Regions from separate parts of the Streptomyces sp. PsTaAH-124 genome, predicted to be linked through region 1. Evidence: predicted binding sites of a transcription regulator. Region 1 holds the regulator's gene; the other holds the start of a gene.
The links. The regulator HrcA, encoded in region 1, represses chaperone genes, less so after heat shock. The targets are predictions, from matches to a motif close to TTNGCACTCNGNNNNNCNGAGTGCNAA.
Positions count from the first base shown of each region.

Region 2: a site for HrcA is predicted at 3,207-3,233, ahead of groES (co-chaperone GroES). Genes of this name have one in related genera too.

Region 1 is NZ_KB892206.1:310,843-315,470, forward strand. It holds gene B086_RS0133280 (nitronate monooxygenase) at 1-692, opposite strand, end outside; gene dnaJ (molecular chaperone DnaJ) at 825-1,961, opposite strand; gene hrcA (heat-inducible transcriptional repressor HrcA) at 1,962-2,978, opposite strand; gene B086_RS0133295 (MBL fold metallo-hydrolase) at 3,290-4,027, shown strand; gene B086_RS0133300 (DUF3097 domain-containing protein) at 4,060-4,628, shown strand, end outside.
Region 2 is NZ_KB892158.1:114,902-119,529, reverse strand. It holds gene B086_RS0102640 (helix-turn-helix domain-containing protein) at 1-165, opposite strand, end outside; gene B086_RS0102635 (ATP-binding protein) at 453-890, shown strand; gene groL (chaperonin GroEL) at 1,009-2,634, opposite strand; gene groES (co-chaperone GroES) at 2,752-3,060, opposite strand; gene B086_RS0102620 (polysaccharide deacetylase family protein) at 3,333-4,166, opposite strand; gene B086_RS0102615 (polysaccharide deacetylase family protein) at 4,163-4,628, opposite strand, start outside.

The DNA.
Region 1 (4,628 bases):
GCGAGGACGGCGGCGATCTGGCTGCCGCGCATGATGCCGCCCGCGGCGATGACCGGCAGGTCCACCGCCTCGCTGACCTGTGCGACCAGGGAGAGTACGCCGATGCCCGCGCCGTCGTTCTCCGGCTGGTCGCGGTGGGTGCCCTGGTGGCCGCCCGCCTCCACGCCCTGGGCGATCACCGCGTCCGCGCCGGACCGGCCCACGGCCAGCGCCTCGTCGACGGTGGTCGCGGTGACCAGGACGTAGGTGCCGACGCGGTGCAGGGAGTCGACGACCTCACGGGTGGGGGCGCCGAAGTGGAAGGACACCACGGGGACCGGGTCGTCCAGCAGGACGGCGAGTTTCACGTCGTAGCCGTCGTCGTGCCCGCACTCGGCATCGCCCAGCTCCGTCTCGTACCAGGTGGCCTCGCCCGCCAGTTGCTGGGCGTAGAGATCGACGGCGCCGGACTCCGCGAGGTCGGGCTGAGGCATGAAGACATTGACGCCGAAGGGGCGGCCGGTCAGCCCGCGCACCTGCTTGATCTCCTGGTACATGCCGTCCGCCGTCTTGTAGCCGGCGGCCAGGAAGCCCAGTCCGCCGGCCTCGGAGACCGCGGCGGCCAGCTGCGGCCCGGAGGGGCCGCCCGCCATCGGGGCCTGCACGATCGGCCGAGGGAAGAGATCGGTCAGCGCGGACAATGCGGAGGACATGACCGCATGGTGTCACGTCTGCGGCACGCCGCCGCATCCGGGCGTCCTCTGGCATATGCCAAAGGCAGCCACCGATACCGGTGGCTGCCCTGGGGAGCGCTTCCCCGCCCGGTCGCGGCCGGGCGGGGACGCTCAGCGTCCGTTGAACGCGTCCTTCAGCCGCGAGAACAGGCCCTGCTGGCCGGGCTGGAACTGCCCCTGGGGGCGCTCCTCGCCGCGCAGCCCGGCCAGTTCCCGCAGCAGGCGCTCCTGCTCGGGGTCGAGCTTGGTCGGCGTCTGCACCTCGACGTGCACGATGAGGTCGCCCCGGCCGCCGCCGCGCAGATGCGTGACGCCCCGCTCGTGCAGCGGGATCGACTGGCCGGACTGGGTGCCCGGCCGGATGTCGACCTCCTCCAGGCCGTCCAGCGTCTCCAGCGGCACCTTGGTGCCCAGGGCCGCCGCCGTCATCGGCAGGGTGACCGTGCAGTGCAGGTCGTCGCCGCGCCGCTGGAAGGCGGCGTGCGGCAGCTCGTGGATCTCGACGTAGAGGTCACCGGCCGGGCCGCCGCCGGGGCCGACCTCGCCCTCGCCCGCGAGCTGGATGCGGGTGCCGTTGTCCACACCGGCCGGGATCTTCACCGTCAGGGTGCGGCGGGCGCGGATGCGGCCGTCGCCCGCGCACTCCGGGCACGGGGTGGGCACGACGGTGCCGAAGCCCTGGCACTGCGGGCAGGGCCGCGAGGTCATGACCTGGCCCAGGAAGGACCGGGTGACCTGCGAGACCTCACCGCGGCCGCGGCACATGTCGCAGGTCTGGGCGGTGGTGCCCGGGGCCGCGCCCTCGCCGCTGCACGTGGTGCACACGACGGCGGTGTCGACCTGGATGTCCTTCGTGGTGCCGAAGGCCGCCTCGTCCAGCTCGACCTCCAGCCGGATCATGGCGTCCTGGCCGCGGCGCGTGCGCGAGCGCGGTCCGCGCTGCGAGGCCGTGCCGAAGAACGCGTCCATGATGTCGGAGAAGTTGCCGAAGGAACCGGCGCCGAAGCCGCCCGCACCGGCCCCGCCGGACTGCGAGAGGGGATCCCCGCCGAGGTCGTAGACCTGCTTCTTCTGCGGGTCCGACAGCACCTCGTAGGCGGCGTTGATCTCCTTGAACCGCTCCTGGGTCTTCGGATCGGGGTTGACGTCCGGGTGCAGCTCGCGCGCGAGCCGCCGGAACGCCTTCTTGATCTCATCCTGCGACGCGTCGCGGCGCACGCCGAGAACGGCGTAGTAGTCCGTGGCCACTTACGACTCCGCCAGGATCTGTCCGACGTACCGTGCCACTGCGCGTACCGCTCCCATCGTTCCCGGGTAGTCCATGCGGGTCGGTCCGACCACGCCGAGCTTGGCCACTGCCTCGCCGCCCGAACCGTAGCCGACCGACACGATGGACGTGGAGTTGAGTCCTTCGTGGGCGTTCTCGTGACCGATGCGCACGGTCATGCCCTGGTCCTGTGTCTCACCGAGCAGCTTCAGCAGGACGACCTGCTCCTCCAGCGCCTCCAGCACGGGCCGGATGGTGAGGGGGAAGTCGTGTCCGAAGCGGGTGAGGTTGGCGGTGCCGCCGATCATCAGCCGCTCCTCGTTCTCCTCGACGAGGGTCTCCAGGAGGGTGGACAGCACGGTGGCGACCGTGCCCCGGTCCTCCAGGTCGAACCCGTCGGGGAGGTCCTCGACCAGCTGCGGCACGTCCGCGAAGCGGCGGCCCGCGACCCGGCTGTTCAGCCGCGCCCGCAGGTCCGCGAGGGACGTCTCGCCGAAGGGCGCCGGGCAGTCGATCATCCGCTGCTCGACCCGGCCGGTGTCCGTGATCAGCACGAGCATCACGCGCGCGGGTGCGAGCGCGAGCAGTTCCACGTGCCGCACGGTCGAACGGGTCAGCGACGGGTACTGCACCACGGCGACCTGCCGGGTCAGCTGCGCCAGCAGCCGCACCGTGCGGGCCACCACGTCGTCGAGGTCGACGGCGCCGTCGAGGAAGTTCTGGATGGCACGCCGCTCGGGCGCGGTCATCGGCTTGACCCCGGCCAGCTTGTCGACGAAGAGGCGGTACCCCTTGTCGGTGGGGATCCGGCCCGCGCTGGTGTGCGGCTGGGCGATGAAGCCCTCGTCCTCCAGGGCCGCCATGTCGTTGCGGACCGTGGCCGGTGAGACGCCGAGGTTGTGCCGCTCGGTGAGGGCCTTGGAGCCCACCGGCTCCTCGGTGCCGACGTAGTCCTGGACGATGGCGCGCAGCACCTGAAGCCGTCGCTCGCTGAGCATCGCGCACACCTCCAGAGTCGTCCCTCGGCTTCCGCCTGGCACTCGGCGCATACGAGTGCCAGCATTCCCCGGCCCAGTGTACGGCCGTGGGGTACGCCCGGGGCAAGACTGGTCCAGGTGACCGGTCCGGGGAAGGCCAGGGTCTTTCGTTCGGATCAGGCCGGATGAGGGAGCGGGGTCTGGTGCCGTGCCTCGCAAGGCGGAGGAGGGCGGCATGGCGGAGCCATGGCAACCGACGACAACGCGGCGAGGTGCGGCGCCAGGGCACGCGAGCCCGGCATGATCCGAACGAGAGGCCCTAGCGTTCCGGTATGACCGTGACTTGGGAAGAGCTCGGGTGGGAGCGGCTGGCGGACGGCGTGGGGCGGGTGCGGCTGGCGGGGTGGGACTGCACGGTCGGGCTGGTCGCCGGAGCCGGGGCGGCGCTGATGGTGGACGCGGGCTCCTGCCTGGCCGAGGGCGCTCGGCTGCGCGCGCGGGCGCGCGAGCTGACCGGCGGCGATGTGACACATCTCGCGCTGACGCACCCCCACTTCGACCATGTGCTCGGGGCGGCGGCGTTCGACGGCGCCGAGATCCTCGCCGCCGAGGGGACGCGCACGGTGCTCGGCGACGCGCGCGGGCGCGCGGAGCTGCGCGAGGACGCGGTGCGCCAGGGACTCGACGCGGCGGCGGCCGAGGAGGCCGCCGCGGCCCTCCCGGTCCCCGGCCGCGAGGTCAGCGGGCGGCTGGCCCTGCCGCTGGGCGGCGGCCGGGAGGCGGTACTGGCAGACCTGGGCGCCGCGCACAGCACGCACGACCTGGCGGTGCTGGTGCCGGTGCCGGGCGGACGGCCGGTGGTCTTCTGCGGCGACCTGGTCGAGGAGTCCGGCGAGCCGCAGGCGGGTCCGGACGCGGCGCCGTCCCGCTGGCCCGCCGCGCTGGACCGGCTCCTCGTACTGGGCGGCGAGGACGCGCTCTACGTCCCCGGGCACGGCGCGGTGGTCGACGCCGCCTTCGTCCGGGCCCAGCGCGACGCGCTGGCCGACCGCTTCGGCGTGTCGCGCTGACCGCGGCCCCGGATCTCCCTATCGTCACTCGAATGCGCCAGTACTCCGCCGACCTCACCCCGCCCTGGAAGAAGCCGCGGGCCGTGCCCGGGGTGGCGGCCGAGCCGGGGCTCGTGGTCGAGGAACCGGCGACCGGATTCTGCGGGGCGGTGATCCGCTGCGAGGCGGGCACGGTGACCCTGGAGGACCGCTTCGGCAAGCACCGCGTCTTCCCGCTCCAGCCCGGGGGCTTCCTGCTGGAGGGCCGCCCGGTGACGCTGGTGCGGCCCGCCTCGGGTCCGGTACGTCCCACCCGCACCGCCTCCGGTTCGGTCGCCGTCCCCGGCGCACGCGCGCGCGTGGCCCGCGCCGGGCGCATCTACGTGGAGGGGCGGCACGACGCCGAGCTGGTCGAGAAGGTGTGGGGCGACGACCTGCGCATCGAGGGCGTCGTCGTGGAGTACCTGGAGGGCGTGGACGACCTGCCCGCGATCGTCGAGGAGTTCGCGCCCGGCCCGGACGCCCGCCTCGGCGTCCTCGTGGACCATCTCGTCCCGGGCAGCAAGGAGTGGCGGATCGCCGAGGCGGTCACCAGTGAGCACGCGCTCGTCGTCGGGCACCC
Region 2 (4,628 bases), on a different contig from region 1:
GGCGATCTGGGCCTCGCCGTAGCCCACCAGATCCCCCAGCCGCGCCTGGGTGAGTGCGCGGGTCTCGCGCAGCAGCTTGATCTGGCGGCCGAAGCAGCGCAGGAAGTTCCCGCCGGGTTCCTCGGCTTCCTCCGTGCCCGTGCCCGAGTCCGCGCCGGTGTCCATCCGCTCGCCCCCTTCGGCTGCTGTGCGTAGCCGAAGGGTAGGACTTGCCCACGTCAACGGGGTGGGGAACAGGAGAAGTTGACTCCAGGGAGTGAGGGTCTTCCGCCACGAGCTTTCCTCACCCAGCACGCCCGTTCCCGCACTCCGGAGCACCCCGTGCCGGAATCCGCACCGACGGTCCGCGAGGGCGACAACCCCGACAGTGGGCCGGACCGGCCTCACAGCGGGTGGCTGTAGGGGCGTCGTGGCTGGTCAGCGGGGTGTTGGAGGCGGAAAGCTCAGGGGCCATGACCACCTTCGCCCTCCGTTTCACCGCCACACCCCGTGGTGCCCGGCTGGCCCGGCGGCTCGCCTCTCAGCAGATGGACGCCTGGGGCTGGCCGTACGGCACACCGGTGCACGACACCGTCGAGCTGATCGTCGCCGAGCTGGCCGCGAACGCCGTCACTCACGGCCGGGTGCCGGGCCGGGACGCCGAGTTGCGTCTGTCCCGGCGGGACGGCGAGGGCCGGGTCAGGATCGAGGTGCACGACACCCGGGGCGAGCGGCTGCCCGTCGTGCGGGAGGCGTGCGCGGGCGGGGGCCCGGCGGCTGAGGCGGACGGCGGGCGGGGGCTGGTCCTGGTCGCCGCCCTCGCCAAGGAGTGGGGTGTGGCGCCACGCCCCGGCGCGCCGGGCAAGAGCGTGTGGGCCGTCGTGGCCGCCCCGGCCGTCGAGGGGCCGTGACCGGCGGATCCGGCAGCTCGCCTCCCCCGCACGCGGGCGGGGAGGATCCGGCAAGCCACAGAGACGACGGCGCCCAGCCCCCCGCAGGGGACCGGGCGCCGTCGGTTCAGCGGAGCGATCAGTGGGAGTGGCCGTGGCCGTGGCCCGCGGCGGCCGGCTCTTCCTCTTCCTTCTTCTCGACGACCAGGGTCTCGGTCGTCAGCAGGAGGGAGGCGATGGAGGCGGCGTTCTCCAGGGCGGAGCGGGTGACCTTGACCGGGTCGATGACGCCGGCCTTGACCAGGTCGCCGTACTCACCGGTGGCGGCGTTGTAACCGCTGCCCTTCTCCAGCTCGGCGACCTTGGAGACGATGACGTAGCCCTCCAGGCCGGCGTTCTCCGCGATCCAGCGCAGCGGCTCGACGGCGGCGCGGCGCACGACCGAGACACCGGTGGCCTCGTCGCCGGTCTTGTCGAGGTTGCCCTCCAGGACCTTCACGGCGTGCACCAGGGCGGAGCCACCACCGGAGACGATGCCCTCCTCGACCGCGGCGCGGGTCGCGGAGATGGCGTCCTCCAGACGGTGCTTCTTCTCCTTCAGCTCCACCTCGGTGGCGGCGCCGACCTTGATCACGCACACGCCGCCGGCCAGCTTCGCGAGGCGCTCCTGGAGCTTCTCGCGGTCCCAGTCGGAGTCGGTGGACTCGATCTCGGCCTTGATCTGCGCGATCCGGCCCTCGACCTCGTCCTTCTTGCCGGCACCGTCGACGATGGTGGTGTCGTCCTTGGTGACGGTGATGCGGCGGGCGGAGCCGAGCACGTCAAGACCGACCTGGTCCAGCTTGAGGCCGACCTCCTCGGAGATGACGGTGGCGCCGGTGAGGACGGCCATGTCCTGGAGCATCGCCTTGCGGCGGTCGCCGAAGCCGGGGGCCTTCACCGCGACGGCGTTGAAGGTGCCGCGGATCTTGTTGACCACCAGGGTCGACAGGGCCTCGCCCTCGACGTCCTCGGCGATGATCAGCAGCGGCTTGGAGGCGTTCGTCTGGATGATCTTCTCCAGCAGCGGGAGCAGGTCCGCGATGGAGGAGATCTTGCCCTGGTTGATCAGGATGTACGGGTCGTCGAGGACGGCCTCCATACGCTCCTGGTCGGTGACGAAGTACGGGGACAGGTAGCCCTTGTCGAAGGCCATGCCCTCGGTGAAGTCCAGCTCCAGACCGAAGGTGTTGGACTCCTCGACGGTGATGACACCGTCCTTGCCGACCTTGTCCATCGCCTCGGCGATCAGCTCGCCGACCTGCTGGTCCTGGGCGGACAGCGCGGCCACGGCGGCGATGTCGGACTTCTCGTCGATCGGGCGGGCCGAGGCGAGCAGGTCGTCCGAGACGGCCTTGACCGCGGCGTCGATGCCCTTCTTCAGCAGCGCCGGGGAGGCACCGGCCGCGACGTTCTTCAGGCCCTCGCGCACGAGCGCCTGGGCGAGCACGGTGGCGGTGGTGGTGCCGTCACCCGCGATGTCGTTGGTCTTGGTCGCCACCTCCTTCACCAGCTGGGCGCCGAGGTTCTCGTACGGGTCCTCGATCTCGACCTCGCGGGCGATGGTGACACCGTCGTTGGTGATGGTCGGGGCGCCGAACTTCTTGTCGATGACGACGTTGCGGCCCTTGGGGCCGATCGTCACCTTCACCGTGTCGGCAAGCTTGTTGACGCCGCGCTCGAGGGCGCGACGGGCGTCCTCGTCGAACTTCAGGATCTTCGCCATGGCAGCGGGAGCCCTCTCGGAAATCTTGGGTGAAGAACACACTGCGCCCCGGGCGCCCGGCTTCTCATCGATCGCGGGGGCCAGGGGCGCAGTTCACAGCAGGAGTGCTGAGGTGACTTACTTCTCGATGATCGCGAGGACGTCGCGAGCCGAGAGAACGAGGTACTCCTCGTTGTTGTACTTCACCTCGGTGCCGCCGTACTTGCTGTAGAGCACGACGTCGCCGACCTTGACGTCGAGCGGAAGACGGTTGCCGTCCTCGAAGCGGCCCGGACCCACGGCGAGGACGACGCCCTCCTGGGGCTTCTCCTTCGCAGTGTCCGGGATGACCAGGCCAGAGGCCGTGGTCTGCTCGGCGTCGAGCGGCTGGACCACGATGCGGTCCTCGAGCGGCTTGATGGCAACCTTGGAGCTGGCGGTCGTCACGATCCGACCTCCCCCTTCGGAGATCTCACGGGGTTAACTGTCTGAGGTGGCGACCAGGTCGATCCGTCGTCGCGGGTGCCGGACCTGCCCGTCGCGTTGTTGGCACTCTCCGGTGGGGAGTGCCAGAGCCGAGACTATGACCGCGATTAGCACTCGGTCAAGCGGAGTGCCAATTGCCTCGTGGCGCGTCGGTCCGGGACACCCCCCGGAAGGGGCCTCCGTCCCCAGGTGGCCGCAGGTAGCCGCAGGCAGTCACAGGGGATCACAGGGGATCACAGGTAGTCCTGGAGCCTCGCCACCGTCAGCCGGTCCCGCTGGATCTCGCGCAGCAGGCGGGTGGTGCGCTCGCGCAGGGTCGGCCCGTCGAGGTCGTCGTCGTCCGAGGTGACCAGCAGGATGTCGCCGGGACACAGGGCGTGCCGGCCGTGGGTGAAGCGGAGGCCGGTCTCCGTCAGCGAGGCGCGCCACAGGACGATCGCGGACACCCCGCACTCGGCTGCGGCGCGCCGGGTGGTGGCGTCGTAGGAGCCGTAGGGCGGCCGGAACAGCCGGGAGCGGACGCCGAAGCGGGCGTGCAGCTTGTCCCGCTGGCCGCAGATCTCGGCGCGCTGGCCGGCGTGCGGCAGACCGCGCAGGGCGGGGTGCTCCAGGGTGTGGTTCTCCAGTGCCGCACCGGCCGACCGCAGGCGCGCGAAGTGGCCGTAGCCGGGTCCGGCGATGCTGTCGGTGAGGAACATGCTGACGGGCAGGCGCAGTTCCCGGACCATGTCGACGAAGCGCGCGTCGCGCTCGGCGCCGTCGTCGTAGGTGAGGAAGACGACCCGGTCGGGAGTGTCGACGTGGTCGACCACCGGCGGCGGCCCGGCGGGGCGGGCGGTGGCCGCCGTCGGCCGGGCGGGCGGGCGCGGCGGCGCGGGCAGCGGGGCCGTGAGGCCCCAGCGGCGGTACGGCTGCCGGTCGGAGGCCGCGTCCGGCGAGGCGACCCGCTGCGCGGCCTTGCGGCCCAGGCGCTGGATCGGGTCGACGGACGAGGCACAGCCGGCCAGCAGCAGCACGGCCGCGAGCAGGCCCGCGGCCGTGCGCCGCGGCCGGGGCCGCGGTCTCACAGGTAGTCCTCCAGCCGGGCCACCGCGTACCCCTCGGCCGTCGCGTAGTTCAGGAAGCGGCGCATGTCGTCGGCCATGGTGCCGTCCCACTCGTCGCGCCCGCGGAAGTGGGTGAGCACGATGTCGCCGGGGCGCAGCCGCTTGTCGTCCTCGCGGAACTCCCAGTGGTCGACGTAGACCTCCTCGTTCCAGATCGGCGCGTAGCGGATGCCGCAGGACTTGGCGGCGCGCAGGGTGTCCTGGTTGTAGTTGCCGTAGGGCGGGCGGAGCATCCGGGGGCGCTTGCCGAACTGCTTCTGCATGATGTCCTGCATGTCGCAGATCTCGTGCTTCTGCTCGTCGTAGGACAGGCCCGGCAGGTACGGGTGGTGCAGGGTGTGGTTGTTGAGGGTGTTGCCCTGCGCCTGCGCCTTGCGGAAGTAGCCGTAGTCGTCCTGGACGAGGTAGTTGCTGAGGAAGGCC